Regions from separate parts of the Streptomyces sp. O3 genome, predicted to be linked through region 1. Evidence: predicted binding sites of a transcription regulator. Region 1 holds the regulator's gene; each other region holds the start of a gene.

Evidence for each region. Region 1 encodes HspR, which represses chaperone genes until heat shock. Its sites were predicted from a motif close to TTGAGNNNNNNNNNCTCAA; they were not measured.
Region 2: the regulator HspR is predicted to act here: its motif matches at 2,821-2,839, upstream of dnaK (molecular chaperone DnaK).
Region 3: the regulator HspR is predicted to act here: its motif matches at 2,365-2,383, upstream of lon (endopeptidase La).

Annotation. Positions count from the first base shown of each region.
Region 1 is NZ_JBTVYK010000038.1:21,234-28,180, reverse strand. It holds gene ACX6XY_RS19895 (helix-turn-helix transcriptional regulator) at 1-214, opposite strand, end outside; gene ACX6XY_RS19890 (hypothetical protein) at 483-632, opposite strand; gene ACX6XY_RS19885 (Scr1 family TA system antitoxin-like transcriptional regulator) at 571-906, shown strand; gene ACX6XY_RS19880 (DUF397 domain-containing protein) at 916-1,101, shown strand; gene ACX6XY_RS19875 (hypothetical protein) at 1,226-1,801, shown strand; gene ACX6XY_RS19870 (heat shock protein transcriptional repressor HspR) at 1,987-2,430, opposite strand; gene dnaJ (molecular chaperone DnaJ) at 2,435-3,634, opposite strand; gene grpE (nucleotide exchange factor GrpE) at 3,680-4,369, opposite strand; gene dnaK (molecular chaperone DnaK) at 4,366-6,240, opposite strand; gene ACX6XY_RS19850 (Uma2 family endonuclease) at 6,472-6,947, opposite strand, start outside.
Region 2 is NZ_JBTVYK010000034.1:59,529-66,475, reverse strand. It holds gene ACX6XY_RS18530 (peptidoglycan recognition protein family protein) at 1-802, shown strand, start outside; gene ACX6XY_RS18525 (PhoX family protein) at 865-2,703, shown strand; gene dnaK (molecular chaperone DnaK) at 2,887-4,785, shown strand; gene ACX6XY_RS18515 (DNA repair ATPase) at 4,843-6,947, opposite strand, start outside.
Region 3 is NZ_JBTVYK010000061.1:33,283-40,229, reverse strand. It holds gene ACX6XY_RS25495 (MMPL family transporter) at 1-2,249, shown strand, start outside; gene lon (endopeptidase La) at 2,406-4,898, shown strand; gene ACX6XY_RS25485 (MarR family winged helix-turn-helix transcriptional regulator) at 5,052-5,546, shown strand; gene ACX6XY_RS25480 (hypothetical protein) at 5,677-6,522, opposite strand; gene ACX6XY_RS25475 (sensor histidine kinase) at 6,924-6,947, shown strand, end outside.

The sequences.
Region 1 (6,947 bases):
CCTCGGCCAACTCCTCCTGGGCACCCCGCAGGAGCCGCGACATCACGGTGCCCGGACTCGTCGGCAACAGCCACTCCACATCGCCGCCCGGATCAGGGTGCAACAACCCCAGATCGACCAGGCACCACGCCTCCCCCGCCTCCCCACGCGACACCCGCCCCGCGCGCAGCGCCCGCGCGTACACCCGCTCCGCGTCCGCGCACAGCTCTTCCACCCCATGCCGATGAGACTCCCGCTCCCCCACCACGCCTCACACCCCCCGAGCCGCGATGGCGGGCACCCCGACCGAACGGGGGAAGTCAGCCGAGGTGCCGGTACCCACGATGCACGGCCGCACCCCGCCCCACCACCGCCATGTTGCGACATGTCCCAAACAGGGCCCCAGAACAACCACCCCCAACCTCACCCATTGTGGAAGGTTCGGGACACGGAGTCACTCCGCGCGCGGCCCCTGGACGCCCCGAACCGCCCAGGCGTCGACCTCACGCCACCTTCAGGGGGTGGTGCGGACCGGTGATCGCCTCGGTGATGGCGAAGCCCTTCGCAAGGCCCTCGGGAATGGTCACCTCCGTGTCGTACGGCACGCGGTGCACGCCGAACCAGGTCGCCTCCTCAGGGACGCGGCTCGCCATCCAGATCTTCCCCTTCAGCACGCTGGCTCACGCAGCCCTCACAGGGAACTTCGTCCATGTCTTCCCGAGTACGCCGCAACTGGGCACCGTGATCCTGGAACAGCCCTCAGGCCCCCGTTACCTGGGCACCCAGACCCATCTTCAGCAGTACAGCGCGCTGTTCGACCGGCTCTCCGAGAACGCCCTCGAACTCGTCAACGTATCGTTGGCCCCTGAAGCACACTCGGCGAAGGACTCGCTGGCTCTCATCCAGCACCTTCTCTACACGCTGTAGGAGGCCCGGATGCCCGACCTGAACTGGCAGAAGTCATCGTTCAGCGGCGGCCCGCAGGGGGAGTGTGCCTTCGTAGCCATCACGCCCGACGGAACCATCCACCTCCGCGAGAGCGACACCCCGACCACCATCCTGACGACCACGCCCGGCCCCCTCGCCGCCCTCCTGCGTTCCCTCACCGACGACGCCGACTGAGCGGCCCGCGAGACAGCAGCAGCGGCCGGAGCAACCGACGCGCACGCCGGGCACGAATAGACCAGGCAGACATCGCATCACGGTCCAATAGTCGACCGCGATCACAAGGAACCGAAGGCCACCCATGAACGACTCGGCATCGATACCGGCTCACACTCCGACTTCCCTCCATGACGACCGGTTCGGGGATATCCGCGTCCAGCTCGATGTTCGGGAAGGACTGCTGGTCGTCGAGGGAGAGCGGATCCCGCGTGTCACGCTGCGTCGCGACCCCGACGCCGAGGTCGACGAGCAGGTGGCCATCGGTACGCGGGAGGGCGGGCGGCTCAGCCTGAGCGTCGACGGCGTCGCGGCGGTCCTGAAGCCCGCCAAGGGCCGGATCTCGCGGCGGTCGTACCGCGTCGACGTGGAGTACGGCGGGGCCAGGTACCGGCTCATGCCGGACTCGGTGCCCAGCAGTCGGCTGACCCGAGACGGGACGTACCTCGGGGATCTCCTGTCCGACGGGGACGGTCGGGTGATCGCCGAGTGGCGCGAGGCTCATGCCGATTCCAGTGACGGTGCCGGTGCCGGTGCCGGTGCCGATGACGTACGGCCTGTCGACGCGGCCCTCGGCTACGCGCTGGCCGCCGCGTTCGGCACCGGCGGCCAGCCCTGGTGGATGACGGCGGCCGACGCGGTGAGTTCGGCACTGCCGTAAGCGCACGGGCACGCCGAACGCCAGAGCGCACGAGCACGGGAACGCGCGCGCCGAACGCCAGCTGCACACGGACACAGGCGGGTGCGCGGCGCACGCGCGACGCTCACGCGCAACGCGCACGCGTGAGCGGGGCCGGGAGAGCACAGCTCTCCCGGCCCCGCGAGCCAGCGGCTACAACGAACGCGCTACTCGCCGCGCCCCGGCCGCCACACCACCAGCGCGCTCGTCTGGTGCGCCTCCTGGTACGGGACCAGGTCGCGCCGGTACGACGCGTGCACCTGCGCCTCGCGCTGCCGCATCGCCGCCGCCGCGCCCTCCACCGCCGCGGAGAGCTCCGCGACGCGGGACTGGAGCGCGGCGACCTGGTTCTCCAGCTCGATGATGCGCTTGATGCCCGCCAGGTTGATGCCCTCGTCCTGCGACAACTGCTGGACGGTGCGCAGCAGTTCGATGTCGCGGGCCGAGTACCGGCGGCCCCGCCCGGCCGTGCGGTCCGGGGAGACCAGACCCAGGCGGTCGTACTGCCGCAGGGTCTGCGGGTGCAGACCCGACAGCTGGGCGGCCACCGAGATCACGTACACCGGTGTCTCGTCCGTGAGTTGATACGGGTTACGTCGGCGGCCGTCCATCGCGTCATGCTCCCTTCGCGGCCTGGAACAGTTCTGCCCGCGGGTCGTCCTCCGCGGTCGCCTCGCGGTAGGCCTCCAGAGCTTCCTGCGCCTTCACGCTGAGCTGCGTCGGCACCGCCACCTCGACGGTGACCAGCAGGTCGCCCCGAGTGCCGTCCTTGCGGACCGCGCCCTTGCCGCGGGCCCGCATCGTACGGCCGTTGGGCGTGCCGGGGGGCAGTTTCAGGGTGACCGGGGGCCCGCCGAGCGTCGGCACCTTCACCTCGCCGCCGAGCGCCGCCTCCGGGTAGGAGACCGGCACCGTGACGGTGAGGTTGTCGCCCTTGCGGCCGAAGACCGGGTGGGCGTCGACATGGACGACCACATACAGGTCACCGGCCGGGCCGCCCCGCTCGCCGGGCGCGCCCTTGCCGCGCAGCCGGATGCGCTGCCCGTCCGAGACGCCCGCCGGGATGCGGACCTGCATGGTCCGCGACGACTTCGCGCGGCCCGAGCCCTTGCACACCTCGCAGGGGTCCTGGGCGATCAGCCCGCGCCCCTTGCAGTCCACGCACGGGTCGGTGAGCGAGAAGCCGCCGCCGCCGCCGCGCGAGACCTGCCCGGTGCCGACGCAGGTCGGGCACACGCGGGGCGTGCCGTTCTTGTCGCCGGTGCCGGAGCACGCCTTGCAGGGCTGCTGGGACGACATCCGCAGCGGGACCGTCGCACCGTCCACGGCCTCGGTGAAGCTGAGCGTCACCTCGGACTCGACGTCCTGGCCGCGGCGCGGCTGGGTACGGGTACCCGCGCCCGCGCCGCCCCGGTTGAACAGTCCGCCGAACACGTCCCCGAGGCCGCCGCCGAAGCCGCCCGCGCCGCCCGCACCGCCGCCGGAGGTCCCTCCGCCCGGCCCGCCGCCTCCGAAGAGGTCGCTCAGGTCGAAGTTGAAGTTGCCGCCCGCGCCGGGTCCGGGTCGGTAGCCGCCGTTCCCGAAGAGGGTGCGCGCCTCGTCGTACTCCTTGCGCTTCTTGGGGTCGCCGAGTACGTCGTTCGCCTCGGAGACCTCCTTGAAGCGCTCCTCGGCCTTGGCGTTGCCCTTGTTGGCGTCCGGGTGGTTCTCGCGGGCGAGCTTGCGGTACGCCTTCTTGATCTCGGCTTCGGTGGCGTCCTTGGGGACGCCGAGAACCTTGTAGTAGTCCTTCTCGATGAAGTCCTTGGTACTCATCCCCGACGTCCCTCCTCTCCTGCGGTCACTGCCTCGTTCGTCGCGTCAGCCCTCGTCCGGGCCACCGCTCTCCTTCTCCTGCGCCGTCGGCTCGGCCGTCTCCTCGGATGCGGAGGCGCCCTCGCCCTTGACGGTCTGCGCGCCGGGCTGCGGCTCGGCGACGGCCACCCGCGCGGGGCGGATGGTGCGCTCGCCGATGCGATACCCAGGCTGCAGGATCGCGACGCAGGTCGTCTCGGTGACGTCCGGCGCGTACGAGTGCATCAGGGCCTCGTGGATCGTCGGGTCGAAGGGCTCGCCCTCCTTGCCGAACTGCTGCAGACCCATCTTGGCGACGACGGTCTCCAGCGACTCGGCCACCGACTTGAAGCCGCCGACCAGCTCGCCGTGCTCACGGGCGCGGCCGATGTCGTCGAGCGTCGGCAGGAGCTCGGTCAGCAGGTTCGCGCTGGCGATCTCCTTGACGGTGACCCGGTCGCGCTCCACGCGACGCCGGTAGTTCTGGTACTCGGCCTGGAGCCGCTGGAGGTCCGCGGTGCGCTCGTTGAGCGCGGTGCGTACCTGGTCCAGCTGGGCCGTCAGGCCCGTGGCCTGTGCGCTTGCGTCCCCGGCCGGGGCCGCGGCCTCCTCCTCCGGGGCGGAGGAGGAGGCGGCGGCCTTCGGCTCGGCGTCGTCGACCGCGTCGCCGGAGGGGACGTCGGGCTGCTCGTCGAAGCCCGGAGTCTCCTCCGTCACGCGGCACCGCCCTTGGCGTCGCCCGGCTTCTCGTCGTCGACGATCTCGGCGTCCACGACGTCGTCGTCGGCCTTGGACTGGCCGGCGCCCGCCGCGCCCTCGGCGCCGGCCTCGCCGCCAGCGGCCGCCTGGGCGGCCTGCGCGTCGGCGTACATGGCCTGGCCGAGCTTCTGCGCGACGGCCTGGACCTTCTCGCTGGCCGTGCGGATCTCGGCGGAGTCCTCGCCCTTGAGCTTCTCCTTCAGCTCCGTGAGCGCCTCCTCAACCTCGGTCTTCACCTCGGCGGGGACCTTGTCCTCGTTGTCGGTGAGGAACTTCTCGGTCTGGTAGACGAGCTGCTCGCCCTGGTTGCGGGACTCCGCGGCCTCGCGGCGCTTGGTGTCCTCCTCGGCGTACTGCTCGGCCTCCTGGCGCATCCGGTCGACCTCGTCCTTCGGCAGCGAGGAGCCGCCGGTGACGGTCATCTTCTGCTCCTTGCCCGTGCCCAGGTCCTTCGCGGTCACGTGCATGATGCCGTTGGCGTCGATGTCGAAGGCGACCTCGATCTGCGGGACGCCGCGCGGGGCCGGGGGCAGACCGGTCAGCTCGAACATGCCGAGCTTCTTGTTGTACGCCGCGATCTCGCGCTCGCCCTGGTAGACCTGGATCTGCACGGACGGCTGGTTGTCCTCGGCCGTCGTGAAGATCTCCGACCGCTTGGTCGGGATGGTCGTGTTGCGCTCGATGAGCTTGGTCATGATGCCGCCCTTGGTCTCGATGCCGAGGGACAGCGGGGTGACGTCGAGCAGCAGGACGTCCTTGACCTCGCCCTTGAGGACACCGGCCTGGAGGGCCGCGCCGATGGCGACGACCTCGTCCGGGTTGACGCCCTTGTTGGCCTCCTTGCCGCCGGTCAGCTCCTTGACGAGCTCGGCGACGGCGGGCATACGGGTCGAGCCGCCGACGAGGACGACGTGGTCGATCTCCGAGAGCTCGATGCCCGCGTCCTTGATGACGTTGTGGAACGGGTTCTTGCAGCGCTCAAGGAGGTCGCTGGTCAGCTGCTGGAACTGGGCGCGGGTGAGCTTCTCGTCCAGGTGCAGCGGGCCCTCGGCGGACGCCGTGATGTAGGGCAGGTTGATGTTCGTCTCGGTGGACGAGGACAGCTCGATCTTGGCCTTCTCGGCGGCCTCACGCAGGCGCTGGAGCGCCATCTTGTCCTTGGAGAGGTCGACGCCGTGGCCGTTGTTGAACTGCTTCACCAGGTAGTCGACGACGCGCTGGTCCCAGTCGTCACCACCGAGGTGGTTGTCGCCGTTGGTGGCCTTCACCTCGACGACGCCGTCGCCGATCTCAAGCAGCGAGACGTCGAAGGTGCCGCCGCCGAGGTCGAAGACCAGAATGGTCTGGTCGTCCTTGTCCAGGCCGTACGCCAGGGCGGCCGCGGTCGGCTCGTTGACGATCCGCAGGACGTTCAGACCCGCGATCTCACCGGCCTCCTTGGTGGCCTGGCGCTCGGAGTCGTTGAAGTACGCGGGGACGGTGATGACCGCGTCGGTGACCTTCTCGCCCAGGTACGACTCGGCGTCGCGCTTGAGCTTCTGCAGGATGAAGGCGCTCATCTGCTGCGGGTTGAAGGTCTTGTCGTCGAGGTCGATCTTCCAGTCGGTGCCCATGTGACGCTTGACCGACCGGACGGTCCTGTCGACGTTGGTGACCGCCTGGCGCTTGGCCACCTCGCCGACGAGCACCTCGCCGTTCTTCGCGAAGGCGACGACGGACGGCGTGGTCCTGGCGCCCTCGGCGTTGGTGATGACGGTGGGCTCACCGCCCTCCAGAACGCTGACGACAGAGTTCGTCGTGCCCAGGTCGATGCCGACCGCACGTGCCATTTCAATTCCTCCAGTGAACTTGAGCGGATCTGACTCAAGGATGCACGACACCCCGCCCGACGTCAACAGACCTGAGTCAGCCCGACTCAACTTTTATCCCGCCCTTACGGGCAAGTGTGAGGCGGAGGGGGCTCAGGAGCCGGGCGCGCGAGGCCGGTGGGCACGGCGGGGCCGGTGGGCATGGCGGGGCCTACGGGAACGGCGGGGGTCCCGTACGTTCCCGTACCCGAGTTAGCGCACCCAGTCCTTCAAAGGCTCGGTGTCGAGGGTGACGCCCACAGGGTCGGGCAGGTCGACGGTGCGGCCGAAGGGGCGACGGGCGAGGTTGGCGTAAGTGCCGCCGTCGGGGTCGGTGTAGACGAGGACCTCGCAGGTGTCCCGGTCAATCAACAGGTAGACGGGGATGCCGGTCTGGGCGTAGGCGGACGGCTTCTCCTCGCGGTCGCGCTTGTCGGTGTCGTTGTCGTACGACGTGACCCCGACGACCATCACGACCTGACCGGGGTCCGCCCACTCGCCCTGCCCCGCGAACGCCCCCTTCGGGGCGAGAGCCCCGTCGGGCTTGGCGTGGCCCTTGCGGTAGCGCTCGACCCGCAGGCCGCGCTCAGGGTAGAGCCACAGGTCGGGGCGTTGCTGCATGCAGCGCTCCATCAGCCACCGGATGATCTCGTCACGGTCGCCGTCCGGCACCGCTTTGACTCCCAGCC
Region 2 (6,947 bases), on a different contig from region 1:
CGGGGTGGCCGCCGACGGCCTTTGGGGGCCCGACACGGAGAAGGCGTACCGGGCGTACACCAGCACCGGCACCAGCTCGGGGGGCCTGACCTCGATCCGGACCGTCGCCTCGCAGCAGCGCGCGGTGAACGGCTTGGGATACACCCCCGCGCTGGCCGTGGACGGCGCTTTCGGGCCGAACACCGAGGCCGCGGTGAAGTGGCTCCAGAAGAAGGGCGGGGTCCTCGCGGACGGCCTGTGGGGGCCGGACACCGAGAAGGCGTACAACATCCTCGCCGGTGATGACGCCACCTACTCCAACGGCGGCCTGACGACCATCCGTTCCGTCGTCTACCAGCAGACCGCGGTGAACCGGCTCGGGTACACCCCGGCCCTGGTCGTGGACGGCCTCTTCGGCCCGAGCACCGAGGCGGGGGTGAAGTGGCTGCAGAAGAAGGCCGGGGTCCCGGCCGACGGGCTGTGGGGACCGGCCACCGACGTCGCGTACGGGCACTACGGCGACGGGCCGGGGCTGACCGTGGACGGCGACTTCGGCCCGGCGACGGTCGCCGCGACCCAGCAGGCCATCGGCGTGGTCGCGGACGGCGTATGGGGCGCGGGGTCCGTGCGCGGTCTGCAGCGGCACCTCAACACCTGGGCCGGCGCCCGCCTGACCGTGGACGGCGACCAGGGGCCGGGCACGGTGAAGGCCCTCCAGAAACACCTGATCAAAATGACCGGCGCCAACCTGATCGTGGACGGCGACTGGGGCGCGGGCACCACCAAGGTCCTGCAGGTCGCGCTCAACCGGGGAAGGTTCTGATGCCCAACACGCCCAACACATCGAACACGCCCGACACTCCGAACACGCGCGGTATACCGAGCATGCCGGACCGGCAGGCGCCAGGCCCGTCCCGGCGGGGCGTCGTCACGGGCGGGGTGCTGGCAGCCGCCGGTCTGCTGGGCCTCGGCGCTCCGGGCGCGGCCGCGCTGCCTTCGGGCGCCGGCGGGTCCGGTGCGTCGCCGGTGCGGCCGGGACCGGGCCCGCGGAACCTGTCGGCCTTCACGGCCGTGGCGGCGAGCGAGGCGGACGCCGTCCACGTCCCCGACGGCCACACCGCCGATGTGCTCGCCCGCTGGGGGCAGTCCGTGCGCGCGTCCGGGCCGCGGTGGCGTCAGGACGCGGGCAATCCGGCGGCCGAGCAGGCGCGACAGGTCGGCAGTCACCACCACGGCGTCCAGTTCTTCCCGCTGGACGACGGCGCCGTCGCCAGCCGCCGCGGGCTGCTGGTGATCAGCCACGAGTCGGCCGACTCACGACTGCTCGGCGGCGAAGCCGACAAGGCGATGGCCGCCCAGGGCCTCACCGTGCTGGAGGTACGGCGGACCGGCGACGGCTGGCAGGCCGTGGACTCCTCGTACAACCGGCGGATCACCGGCACCTCGCCGGTACGGTTCTCGGGCCCCGTGCCCCGCGTGGGCCGCACCCGTGGCGTGGTGGCGGCCAGCGGCCACGGGGTGACGCCTTGGGGCACGTATCTGGCCGCGGAGGAGAACTTCAACGCCTGCTTCGGCACCGATGACGCCGACTGGGAACGCGGCGAGCGCCACATGCGATACGGGCTGTCCGCGACCGGGTTCGGCTCGCCCTGGCACCGGGCCGACCCGAGGTTCGACCTGGCCGCGAACGAGGCGTGCCCGGACGACTTCGGCTGGATCGTGGAGGTGGACCCGCGCGACCCGGCAGCGGTTCCGGTCAAGCGGACGGCACTGGGCCGCTTTATGCACGGCGGTGCCACGGTGACCGAGGCCGCCGGCCGGCTGGTCGTGTACAGCACGGACGCCGAGGACGGGGAGTACCTCTACAAGTACGTCAGCTCCGACCGTTGGCGCCGCCTGCGTGACCAGGGCAGGAGCCCGCTGGACCACGGCACGCTCTACGTGGCGCGGATCGCCCCGGACGGCACGGGCGCCTGGCTGCCGCTCAGCCACGGCCATGGCCCGCTCGTACGGGACCGCGGCTGGCGGGACCAGGCCGACGTCCTGGTCAGGGCGAGGCTCGCCGCGGACGCTCTGGGCGCGACCCCGCTGGCCCGGCCGGAGCGGGTCGCGGTGAACCCGCTGGACGGCGGCGTCTACCTCGCTCTCGCCAACAGCGCCGGATGCGAGCCGTGTGCGCCCGGTGAGGCGCGCGCCGCCGCCGGGGCGGGCGGGCGCGGCGCCGACCCCTACGGGCGTGTCATCCGCTGGCGTGAGGCGGAGGGGGACGCGGCGAAGGCGACGGCGCCCTCGTTCCGCTGGGAGGAGTTCCTGGTCGCCGGCGACCCGAAGCTCGCCGAGGACGGGGCGTTCGCCGCCCCCAAGGGCCTGTGGTTCAGCGCCGACGGCAGTCTGTGGATCTCCACCGGCGTCTCCGGCCACGCGCTGGGCGGACCCGAACCGGCCTATCAGGCGGCCGGGAACAACGCCCTGCTGGCCGTCGACCCGGCGACCAAGGAGGTCCGTCGCTTCCTCACCGCCCCGCGCGGGGCCGAGGTCACCGGCGTCACCAGCACCCCGAACGGGCAGACCCTCTTCGTCAACATCCAGCACCCCGGCGAGCGGACGGACCGCTGGGGCACTCCGGGGCCGGAGAACCCCCGCGCCGTCAGCAACTGGCCAGATCACCGACCAGGCGGCCGCCCTCGCTCCGCCACAGTCGCCGTGCACCGCACCGGCGACTGAGACGGCGACCGGAGCCGGAGTCACACCGGGCCCATACCGCGCGGGACGCCGCGGTAGGGGCCCGGCCTGCCGACGGGTCAGGCCCCCAGGGGGAACCCCACTCGGGTACAGGCGGGCTTGACAATATTCAGCTCAAGTTTTGTGCTGGAGGTCCAGGCACTCCGTAGCGGGAGGGGACTGAACATGGCACGTCCGGTCGGCATCGATCTCGGTACGACGAACTCCGTGGTCGCCGTGCTGGAGGGGGGTGAGCCCACCGTCGTCGCCAACGCCGAGGGCGCCCGCACCACCCCCTCCGTAGTGGCCTTCGCGAAGAACGGCGAGGTACTCGTCGGCGAGGTCGCCAAGCGGCAGGCGGTCACCAACGTGGAGCGCACCGCGCGCTCGGTGAAACGCCATATGGGCGAGTCCGGCTGGCGCTTCCCGCAGGAGGGCGCGGTGGACGGCACCCGGTTCACGGCACAGGAACTCAGCGCGCGCGTCCTGCAGAAACTCAAACGGGACGCCGAGTCCTACCTCGGCGACGACGTCACCGACGCGGTCATCACCGTCCCCGCCTACTTCGACGACGCCCAGCGCCAGGCCACCAAGGAGGCCGGTGAGATCGCGGGCCTGAAGGTGCTGCGCATCATCAACGAGCCGACCTCCGCGGCCCTCGCCTACGGCCTGGACCGCGGCGAGGAACAGACGGTCCTCGTCTTCGACCTCGGCGGCGGCACCTTCGACGTGTCTCTCCTGGAGATCGGCGACGGCGTGATCGAGGTGAAGGCCACCAACGGCGACACCCACCTCGGCGGCGACGACTGGGACCAGCGCATCCTGGACCACCTGGTGAAGCAGTTCAGCAACGGCCACGGCGTGGACCTCTCCAAGGACAAGATGGCGGTCCAGCGGCTGCGCGAGGCCGCCGAGAAGGCCAAGATCGAGCTGTCGTCCGCGGGCGAGACGAACATCAACCTGCCCTACATCACGGCGTCCGCCGCAGGGCCGCTGCACCTGGACGAGAAGCTGACCCGAGCCCAGTTCGAGCAGCTCACCCAGGACCTGCTCGAACGCTGTAAGACCCCCTTCCACCAGGCCGTCAAGGACGCCGGAATCAAGCTCTCCGCCGTCGACCACGTCATCCTGGTGGGCGGCTCGACCCGGATGCCCGCGGTCACCGAACTCGTCAGGGAACTCACCGGCAAGGACCCGCACAAGGGCGTCAACCCGGACGAGGTCGTGGCGGTCGGCGCGGCGCTCCAGGCCGGAGTGATCAGGGGCGACGTCAAGGACGTCCTGCTCCTGGACGTCACCCCGCTGTCCCTCGGCATCGAGACCAAGGGCGGCATCATGACCAAGCTCATCGAGCGCAACACCACCATCCCCACCAAGCGTTCCGAGGTCTTCACCACCGCCGAGGACAACCAGCCGTCCGTCGGCATCCAGGTCTTCCAGGGCGAGCGCGAGATCGCCGCGTACAACAAGAAGCTCGGCGTCTTCGACCTCACCGGCCTGCCGCCCGCGCCGCGCGGCGTCCCGCAGATCGAGGTCGCCTTCGACATCGACGCCAACGGCATCATGCATGTCTCGGCGAAGGACCTGGCCACCGGACGCGAGCAGAAGATGACCGTCACCGGCGGCTCCGCGCTGCCCAAGGACGACATCGACCGCATGATGCGCGAGGCCGAGCAGTACGCGGACGAGGACCGCAAGCGCCGCGAGGCGGCCGAGACCCGCAACCAGGCCGAGCAACTGCTCTACCAGACCGAGCGGTTCGTGCGGGACAACGAGGAGCGGATCCCCGCCGAGACCAGGAGCGAGGTCGAGTCGGCGATGGCCGAACTCAAGGAGAAGGTGGACGCCGAGGCGGACGCGGACGAACTGCGCACGGCGACGGAGCGGCTGGCGACGGTCAGCCAGCAGATGGGCCAGGCCATGTACGCCGGGGCGCAGGGCCAGACGGCGGGCGACGCCTCCGCCGGGCGGGAGCCCCCGGCGGGCGACCAGCAGGACGACGTCGTCGACGCGGAGATCGTCGACGACGACGCGGGCGACGACAAGGGCGGCGACGGCACCGCCGCCAAGGGTGGTGCGACGTGACCCCGTTGGCCCTGCCTGCCCCGGCAGGCAGGGCCAACGGGTTTCAGACCTCCGGTTTCAGACTTCCGGCTCCGGCGCTCGGGCCGCGTGCCGGGCCGTCGGGTTGGCCATCAGGTGGCGCGGGTCGGCGGCGCGCGTGATGGCCGACTCGACGGCCGCCACCCGGTCGGCCAGCAGCCCGAGCGCGGCGACCGCACGGGCCGCCGGGTCGTCCTCCGCGCCGCCGAGCGCCTGCGCCCGGACGTACGCGGCGGTCAACTCGGCCCAGCGGTCCGCCTGCTGAGCCGTCAGCGTGCCGCGCAGCGCGGCCAGCTTCAGCAGATTGGACTCGGCGCCCGTGGTGAGGGTCTGGGCCTCGCCGGTGTAGTGGTCGTCGATGACGGCCGCCAGCTCGGCGTCGTTCATCACCGGCACGATCCGCTCCGCGATCTTGTTCATGTTGCGGTACGAGCCCTGGAGCTGGAACGGCGGCTCGCTGCGTGTCGCGTCGCTCTGCCCCGCCGACGCGATATAGGCCTCGTTGACGGCCAGCACCGTACGCCGCGCGGTGAGCAGATGGCGCAGCACGGCCAGCACCCGCTCCAACTCGGCCGGGGCGTACGGGTGCTGGAGCCGGTCCGGGTGCGCCGTGGGGTCGTCGGCGGCGAGCCGCACCAGCAGATCGAGGTCGGCGCGGTCCCGCCCGGCCAGCGGGGCGAGCACGGCGTTCGAGGTGAGCGCGTTCTCGACGAAGCTGTACGCGAACACGTCCTCCTTGCCGGAGAGGACGTCCCCCAGGTTCCACACGTCGGCGCGGTTGGCCAGCATGTCGGGGATGCGGAACCGCTGCCCCGACTCGGTGTACGGATTGCCCGCCATGCACACCGCGAAGCGCTTGCCGCGCAGGTCGTAGGTGCGGGTCGTGCCGTTCCAGACGCCCTCGATGCGCCGCTGTCCGTCGCACAGCGAGATGAACTTCTGCAGCAGCTCGGGCGAGGTGTGCTGGATGTCGTCCAGATAGAGCAGGGTGTTGCTGCCCGCCTCAAGCGCGAAGTTGATCTTGTCGATCTCCTGGCGCGCCGTCGCGTTCGGCGCCTCGGACGGGTCGAGCGAGGTGACGGTGTGCCCGAGCGCCGGACCGTTCACCTTGACCAGCACCAGGCCGAGCCGGTCGGCGACGTACTCCATCAGCGTCGTCTTGCCGTAGCCTGGCGGCGAGATGAGCAGCAGCAGGCCGTTGCTGTCGGTGCGCTTGTCCGCGTCCGCCGTGCCGATCTGCTTGGCGAGGTTGTCGCCGATCAGCGGCAGATACACCTCGTCGATCAGCCGGTTGCGGACGAACGCGCTCATCACCCGCGGCTTGAACTCCGACAGCCGCAGCCGGTCGCGCTCGGCGCTCACCAGGGCCGTACGCCGCTGCTGGTAGGCCCGGAAGCCGGGCGCCCCGGCCCGGTCGAACTCGCGGGTGCGCGCCAGGAACTCGTCGACGCGCAGCGTGAGCGCACGGCCCTCGACACGGGGGTGCGCGCCCAGCAGGCCCTCGACCCGCTCGGCCAGCGCCGCCCCCGACGCGTACCGCTCAAGGTCCGGGCACAGCTCGATCACGACGGCCTCGGCCAGGTCGCCCGCGTCGATCCGCTCGCCGCAGGACGCCGCGTACGAGCCCATCCACGCCTCGATCAGCTGCCGCCTGGCGCCGATGTCCGTGACGCCCCGTACGTCCGCGTCGTACGCCGAAGCGTCCACGGCGTGCCGGAACTTGTCGACCAGGTCACGCGCGGCGGAGCTGCTCGTGAACCCGGCCGGGCCGCCCGCCAGTTCCTCGAAGAGGTACTCGGCGGCCAGCGCGAAGTCCACCCGCGTCCCGGCGTCGGGCTCGCCGCCCGCCGCGATCGCCGCCGCCAACTCCGCCTGGAGATCCGCGATCGCGGGCGCTAGGCCGAACGTCTCGCGGGCCCGCGCCATGGACGCCGCGCGCCGCGTCCACGCCGCGCGCTCCGCGTCCGCGGTCCGGTGCGCCCAGAACTCCTGGGCGGCGGCCCGCTCCACGGGCGGGTACCGCAGCAGCCCCGCCTCGCCGTACAGCCGTACCAGCGCGGTGAGGATCAGCGTCGCGTCGTGGTCGTGCACACCCCGCTCGTACCCCTCGTCGTACGCCTCGTCGGCGGCGGCGCGCACCAGGG
Region 3 (6,947 bases), on a different contig from region 1:
TCGCCGCCCGAGCGGGCGCCTGGAGCGCCCGGCACCGATGGGCGGCCGTCGGCATCTGGCTGGCGTTCGTCGTGCTCGCCACGGTGGGCGGCTCGGCCACCGGCCAGAAGGACGTCGACCAGAGCCAGCAGCTGAAGGGCGAGACCAGCCGCGCCGCGCAGATCATCGACGAGCTGGGCATCGAGGAACCGGTCGGCGAGACCGTCCTCATCCAGGCCGAACGCGCGGGCCTGACGGCCGCCGACGCCGAGTTCCGCGCGGCCGTGGACCAGGTCATCGCCGCCGTCCAGGGCACCGGCGAGGTCGCGGACGTGAGGTCGCCGTACGACGCCGAGACCATCACCGATGACGGGCGCAGCGCGCTCGTCCAGTTCAACGTCCGCGGCGACCCGGAGACCGCCGCCGACCGCGTGGCGCCGGTGCTCGCCGCCGTCGACGGCGTGCAGCGCGAGCGCGGAGATGAGCTGTACATCGCCGAGATCGGCGGCGCCAGCATGGGCAAGACCTTCGACGACGCCTTCGGGGACGACTTCAAGCGGGCGGAGTACTCCGCCGTGCCGGTCGCCTTCGGCATCCTGCTGATCGCCTTCGGGGCGCTGGTCGCGGCGCTGCTGCCGGTGCTGCTCGCCATCTCGGCGATCGTCGCGACGATGGGCCTGATGGCGATCGTCAGCCATGTGCAGCCCATGGGCGACGTCGCCAGCTCCGTGATGCTGCTCGTCGGGCTCGCCGTCGGCGTGGACTACTGCCTGTTCTATCTGCGCCGGGAGCGTGAGGAGCGGGCGGCGGGCAAGGACGCCCAGACCGCGCTGGAGATCGCGGCGGCCACCAGCGGCCGGGCGATCATCGTGTCCGGTGTCACGGTCTGCGTGGCGATGGCCGGGATGCTGTTCACCGGGCTCACCGAGTTCCAGGGCATGGGCCTGGCCTCGCTGATGGTCGTCGCGGTGGCGATGGCCGGCTCGGTGACCGTACTGCCCGCGCTGCTGTCGCTGCTCGGCGAGCGCGTCGAGAAGGGCCGCGTGCCGTTCATCGGCAAGCTGAAACGGTCCGACGCGAACGGCGAGAGCCGCATGTGGCACGCGGTACTCCGCACCGTGCTCAAGCGCCCGGCGGTCGCCGTGCTGGTCGCGGCGGGCGCGCTGGCCGCCGTCGCGCTGCCCGCGCTCGGCATGAAGACCCAGAACCTCACCCTGGACCAGGAGTTCGGCGACTCACTCCCGATCGTCGCCACCTACACCCGCGTCAACGAGGCCTTCCCCGGCGGCTCGGAACCGGCCGACGTGGTGGTCAAGGCCGCCGACATCTCCGCCCCCGAGACCCAGCGGGCCATCGCGGACTTCCGTGCGCAAGCGGTCCGTTCGGGCGCGTCGCACGGCCCGGTCGAGGTCGTCACACACGAAGAGCAGAACGTCGCGGTGATCTCGGTGCCGCTGGTCGGCGGCTCGGACCAGGACGAGGCGGCCGAGAGCCTGAAGCTGATCCGCGACGAGGTACGGCCCGCGACCCTGGGCCAAGTCGACGGGCTCGAAGCCCCGGTCACCGGCATGATCGCCGGATCGTATGACTTCAACCAGCAGATCGTGTCCTCCGTGGCCCCGGTCTTCGCCTTCGTCGTCGTCTTCGCGTTCCTGCTGATGCTGCTCTGCTTCAGGTCGCTGACGATCGCACTCACCTCGATCGTGCTGAACCTGCTGTCGGTGGGGGCGGCGTACGGAATCCTGGTGGCCGTCTTCCAGTACGGCTGGGGCGCGTCGCTGGTCGGCGCCGAGGGCGTCGGGGCGATCATCGCCTGGCTGCCGCTGTTCCTGTTCGTGATCCTCTTCGGCCTGTCGATGGACTACCACGTGTTCGTCGTCTCCCGGATCCGCGAGGCGAAGGTCCAGGGCCGTACGACCCGCGACGCGATCACGCACGGCGTCGTCACCACGGCCGGGGTCGTCACCAGCGCGGCCGTGATCATGGTCGCCGTGTTCGCGATCTTCGGCACGCTCTCGATGCAGTCCATGAAGCAGATGGGCGTCGGCCTCGCGGTGGCCGTGCTCATCGACGCGACGATCATCCGCGCGGTGCTGCTGCCCGCGGTGATGGCCCTGCTCGGCGATCACAACTGGTACTTCCCGCGCTGGCTGCGCTGGCTCCCGGACCTCACCCACGACGAGACCCCCCAGCCCGCATCCCATCCCGCACCCCAGTCCACGCCCCCCGGCTCCCCGGACCCGGCCCCGGTCCCGGCGCACAAGGGCTGACGCCTGCCGCGTCGTACGGGGACCGCAGGGCGCTGGACGACCGCAGGGGAGTCGTCCAGCGCCCTGATCGCCGAGAGCGAACAGGGGTGAGGGAACATCTCCAGGCTCATAAGCATTGAGTCGATACAGCTCAACTTGAGTGCCTAAGGGGAGATCATGGCTGCTGAGTCCAAGGCGTACACCTCGCTGACCCTGCCCGTACTGCCGCTCGACGGCGAAGTGGTGCTGCCCGGCATGGTGGTGCCGCTGGATCTGAGCGACGCCGATGTGCGCGCCGCGGTGGAGGCCGCGCAGGCCGCCGCGCGGGGCGATACCGGCAAGCCGCGGGTGCTGTTGGTGCCGCGGATCGACGGGACGTACGCGAGCACCGGCGTGCTCGGCACCGTCGAGCAGGTCGGGCGGCTCGCCGACGGCGACCCCGGAGCGCTGATCCGTGGGCGGCACCGGGTGAAGATCGGCGCGGGGACGACCGGGCCCGGCGCGGCGCTGTGGGTCGAGGGCGTCGAGGTCGAGGAGAGCGTGCCCGAGCCGCTGCCCGGCTCCGTCGCCGAGCTGGCCAAGGAGTACAAGGCGCTCGCCGCCAGCTGGCTGCGCAAGCGCGGGGCCTGGCAGGTCGTGGACCGGGTGCAGCAGCTCGCTGACAGCAACGACATCGCGCAGCTCGCCGACAACTCGGGGTACTCGCCCTTCCTGTCCACCGGCCAGAAGGTCGAGCTGCTGGAGACCGCCGACCCCGTCGCGCGGCTCAAGCTGGCCGTCGGCTGGCTGAGCGAACACCTCGCCGAGCAGGACGTCGCCGAGTCCATCGCCAAGGACGTACAGGACGGCGTGGACAAGCAGCAGCGCGAGTTCCTGCTGCGCCGCCAGCTCGACGCCGTACGCAAGGAGCTGCGCGAGCTGAACGGCGAGTCCGAAGGCGAGGAGTCCGACGACTACCGGGCCCGTGTGGAGGCCGCCGACCTGCCGGAGAAGGTGCGCGAGGCCGCACTCAAGGAGGTCGACAAGCTGGAGCGCGCCTCCGACCAGTCGCCGGAGGGGTCCTGGATCCAGACCTGGCTGGACACCGTGCTCGAACTGCCCTGGAACGAGCGGACCGAGGACGCGTACGACATTCCGGGCGCGCGGGCCGTGCTGGACGCCGAGCACGCGGGCCTGGAGGACGTGAAGGAGCGGATCACCGAGTACCTGGCCGTGCGCAAGCGGCGCGTCGACCGCGGTCTCGGCGTCGTCGGCGGCCGTCAGACAGGAGGGGCGGCGCGAGGCGCCTCGGTTGAGGGTGGTGGCGGGCGACGGGCGGGCGGCGCGGTGCTCGCGCTGGTCGGACCGCCCGGCGTCGGCAAGACCTCGCTCGGCGAGTCCGTCGCGCACGCGATGGGGCGCAAGTTCGTCCGGGTCGCGCTCGGCGGCGTACGGGACGAGGCGGAGATCCGCGGCCACCGGCGTACGTACGTGGGGGCGCTGCCCGGACGGATCGTGCGGGCCGTCAAGGAGGCCGGGTCGATGAACCCGGTCGTGCTGCTCGACGAGATCGACAAGGTGGGGTCGGACTTCCGCGGCGACCCGGCGGCCGCGCTGCTGGAGGTGCTCGACCCCGCGCAGAACCACACCTTCCGGGACCACTACCTGGAGGTCGAGCTGGACCTGAGCGACGTGGTCTTCCTGGCCACCGCGAACGTCCTGGAGGCCATCCCGGAGGCGCTGCTGGACCGGATGGAGCTGGTCCGGCTCGACGGCTACACCGAGGACGAGAAGGTCGTCATCGCCCGCGACCACCTGGTGAACCGGCAGCTGGAACGGGCCGGTCTGGGCGGCGAGGAAGTCACGCTCGACGAGTCCGCGCTGCGCAAGCTGGCGGGCGAGTACACCCGCGAGGCAGGCGTACGGAACCTGGAGCGGTCCATCGCGCGGCTGCTGCGGAAGGTCGCGGCGCAGCACGAACTGGGCGAGCGCGAGCTGCCGTTCACGGTCACGGACGCCGAGCTGCGGGAGCTGATCGGGCGGCCGCACCACGTGCCGGAGTCCGCCCAGGACCCGGCCGAGCGGCGGACCGCCGTGCCGGGCGTGGCGACCGGGCTGGCCGTGACGGGCGCGGGCGGCGACGTGCTGTACGTCGAGGCGTCGCTCGCGGACCCCGAGACGGGCGGGTCGGGGCTGACCCTGACGGGCCAGCTGGGCGACGTGATGAAGGAGTCCGCGCGGATCGCGCTGTCCTTCCTGCGCTCGCGGGGCGCGGAACTGGAGCTGCCGGTGGGCGACCTCAAGGACCGCGGGGTGCACATCCACTTCCCCGCGGGCGCGGTGCCCAAGGACGGGCCCAGCGCGGGCGTCACCATGACGACCGCACTCGCCTCGCTGCTGTCGGGGCGGCTGGTCCGTACGGATGTGGCGATGACCGGGGAGGTCTCGCTGACCGGGCGGGTGCTGCCGATCGGCGGCGTCAAGCAGAAGCTGCTGGCCGCGCACCGGGCCGGGATCACCACGGTGGTGATCCCCAAGCGGAACGAGCCGGACCTGGACGACGTGCCCGCCGAGATCCTGGACAAGCTGGACGTCCACCCGGTGACGGACGTCCGGCAGGTGCTGGAACTGGCGCTGGCGCCGGCGAACAGCCAGCAGCGGGCGGCGGACGCGACCCCGGTGGCCGCGTGAGGTGACGTGGGGCGACGTGAGATGACGTGACATGGGCGGCGCGGGTCCGAGGGGCCCGCGCCGCCCCTCGCGCGCGGCACCCGCCGGAGCGCGGAGGTAGCAGCCTGCGAAATACTGGAGGCGTACCGTGACGGCGTTCGGGAAGGCGAATCGGTGGGTGCTGAGGTGCACGAGAGCGGCGAGGGCCCGGAGGCTCCGGTCGGCCACGCCGATCAGGAGTTCCTCGCGCTGGAGCGCGAGCTGACGGTCTTCCTGCGCCGCGCCCGCGCCTCGTCGGGCGAGATGGCCCGCGCCGTCCACCCCGACCTGGAGCCCGCCGCGTACGGGCTGCTGGCCCGCCTCGCCGAGTACGGCGCGCAGCGGGCCACCGACCTCGCCGCGTACATCGGCGTCGGCAAGGCGACCATGAGCCGCCAGCTGCGCGCCCTGGAGCACCTCGGCCTGGTCACCAGGGAGCCGGACCCCGCCGACGGCCGCGCGTCCCTGATCCGGCTCACCGACGAGGGCCGCGAGCGCTTCGCCACGGTACGGGAGGCCCGCCGTGCCCAGTATGTGCGCACGCTCGCCGACTGGGACCGCCGCGAGGTGGCCGAACTGGCCCGGCTGCTCGGCCAGCTGAACACGCGCGCCGAGAACGCCCAGGACTGAGCACGGACCGGAACGGGATCCGAGCACGGACCGGAATGAGAACCGAGACAGGAACCGAGCGCGGAACCGGCCCGGACAGGTCCCGGACAGGTCCCGGATGGTCCCGGACAGGGGACCCGGACAGGCCCCGCTACAGCTCCGCGAAGATCGCCGCCGCGTCGTCGTGCTTCTTCCAGCGGAACGCGGGGCCCGACTCCGCCCGCGCCGTCTCCAGCGCCCTGACCCGGTCGATCAGGGACCGCGGCCCCTCCTTGCGCAGGAGGGCGAAGCAGTCCGCCCAGGTCCCCTCGGAGAACATCTCCACCCAGCGCCCGGCCCCGTCCGTGAGCGCCGCCAGCGCGGTGACCTCGTCCCGGCGCAGCGTCCCGGTGACCGCCCGCGCCGCCACGCCGGGGTCGGCGGCCGCCGTGAAGAAGCCGCCCTCCGTATTGCGCAGGGCCTCCACCGCCGCGCGGTACCCGCCCACCGCGGCCTCCCGCTCGGCCGAGCCGTCCGGCAGGGCGCGCGCCGCGGCGCCGAGTTCCCGTACCCGCGGCGGCAGCGCGTCCAGGCGGTCGTCGAGCACGGGGGTCACCGAACCGCCCGGCCCCTCGACCAGGAGCACGGAGTCGGAGAGGACCAGATACTCCACCTGACCGGCGTCCCAGCGGGCCAGCACCACGGTCGCCTGAGGCGTGCGAGGGTGAGAAAGGTCACACGTTTCGCGGTGTGCGCGGGCGGTGCGCCCGATCGCCTCGCGCAGCACCTCGCCGAGCGTCAAATCTCGCTGCGAAACGGACAGTTCGCCCAGCGCGCCGCCGAGGCGCGCGGTGAACCACGGGACGGAATGCAGACAGCCGTCGTCACCCGCCGGCGGGGTCACGCCGTCCAGCAGAACCAGCGCACCGCCCAGGCCCGACGCGGGCGACGCCAGCGACGCGTAGTCCTCGTCGGGACGGTCGGGGCGGCCGGGATCGGTGGCGAGTTCCATACGCATCCAGCCAGTCTGCACGAGCCCTTCACGGCGCGCCCGCGGACCCCTCACGGCCCGCCGTCAAGGCGGGATTTGGGCGGATTGCTGAGTTCCGGAACCGCGCGGCGGGGCATCCTGCCAAAGCCCGCCCGGCCCGTCCAACCGGCGCTCCGCGCACGGGCGGGGGAAATGCCAGGAAGACTTGCCCGCCCCCTTCTGCCGATGTTCACTCCTTCGGGTGGCCTGGCGGGTGATGGGCGGCTGCCGTTCCCGGAGCGCTGGAAGGGTCGGTACCCCGCACCAGAGGTGTCCGTGTTGACTCTTCGTCACCGGGTCGGCGGGGCACCGGGACGACACGTCCCGTGCCCTCCTCGGGCGAGGAAACGAGAACAACGAGCACATCGAGATTGCGAGCACCGGTGCAGATGAAGCGGCCGCGTGGCAAAGGT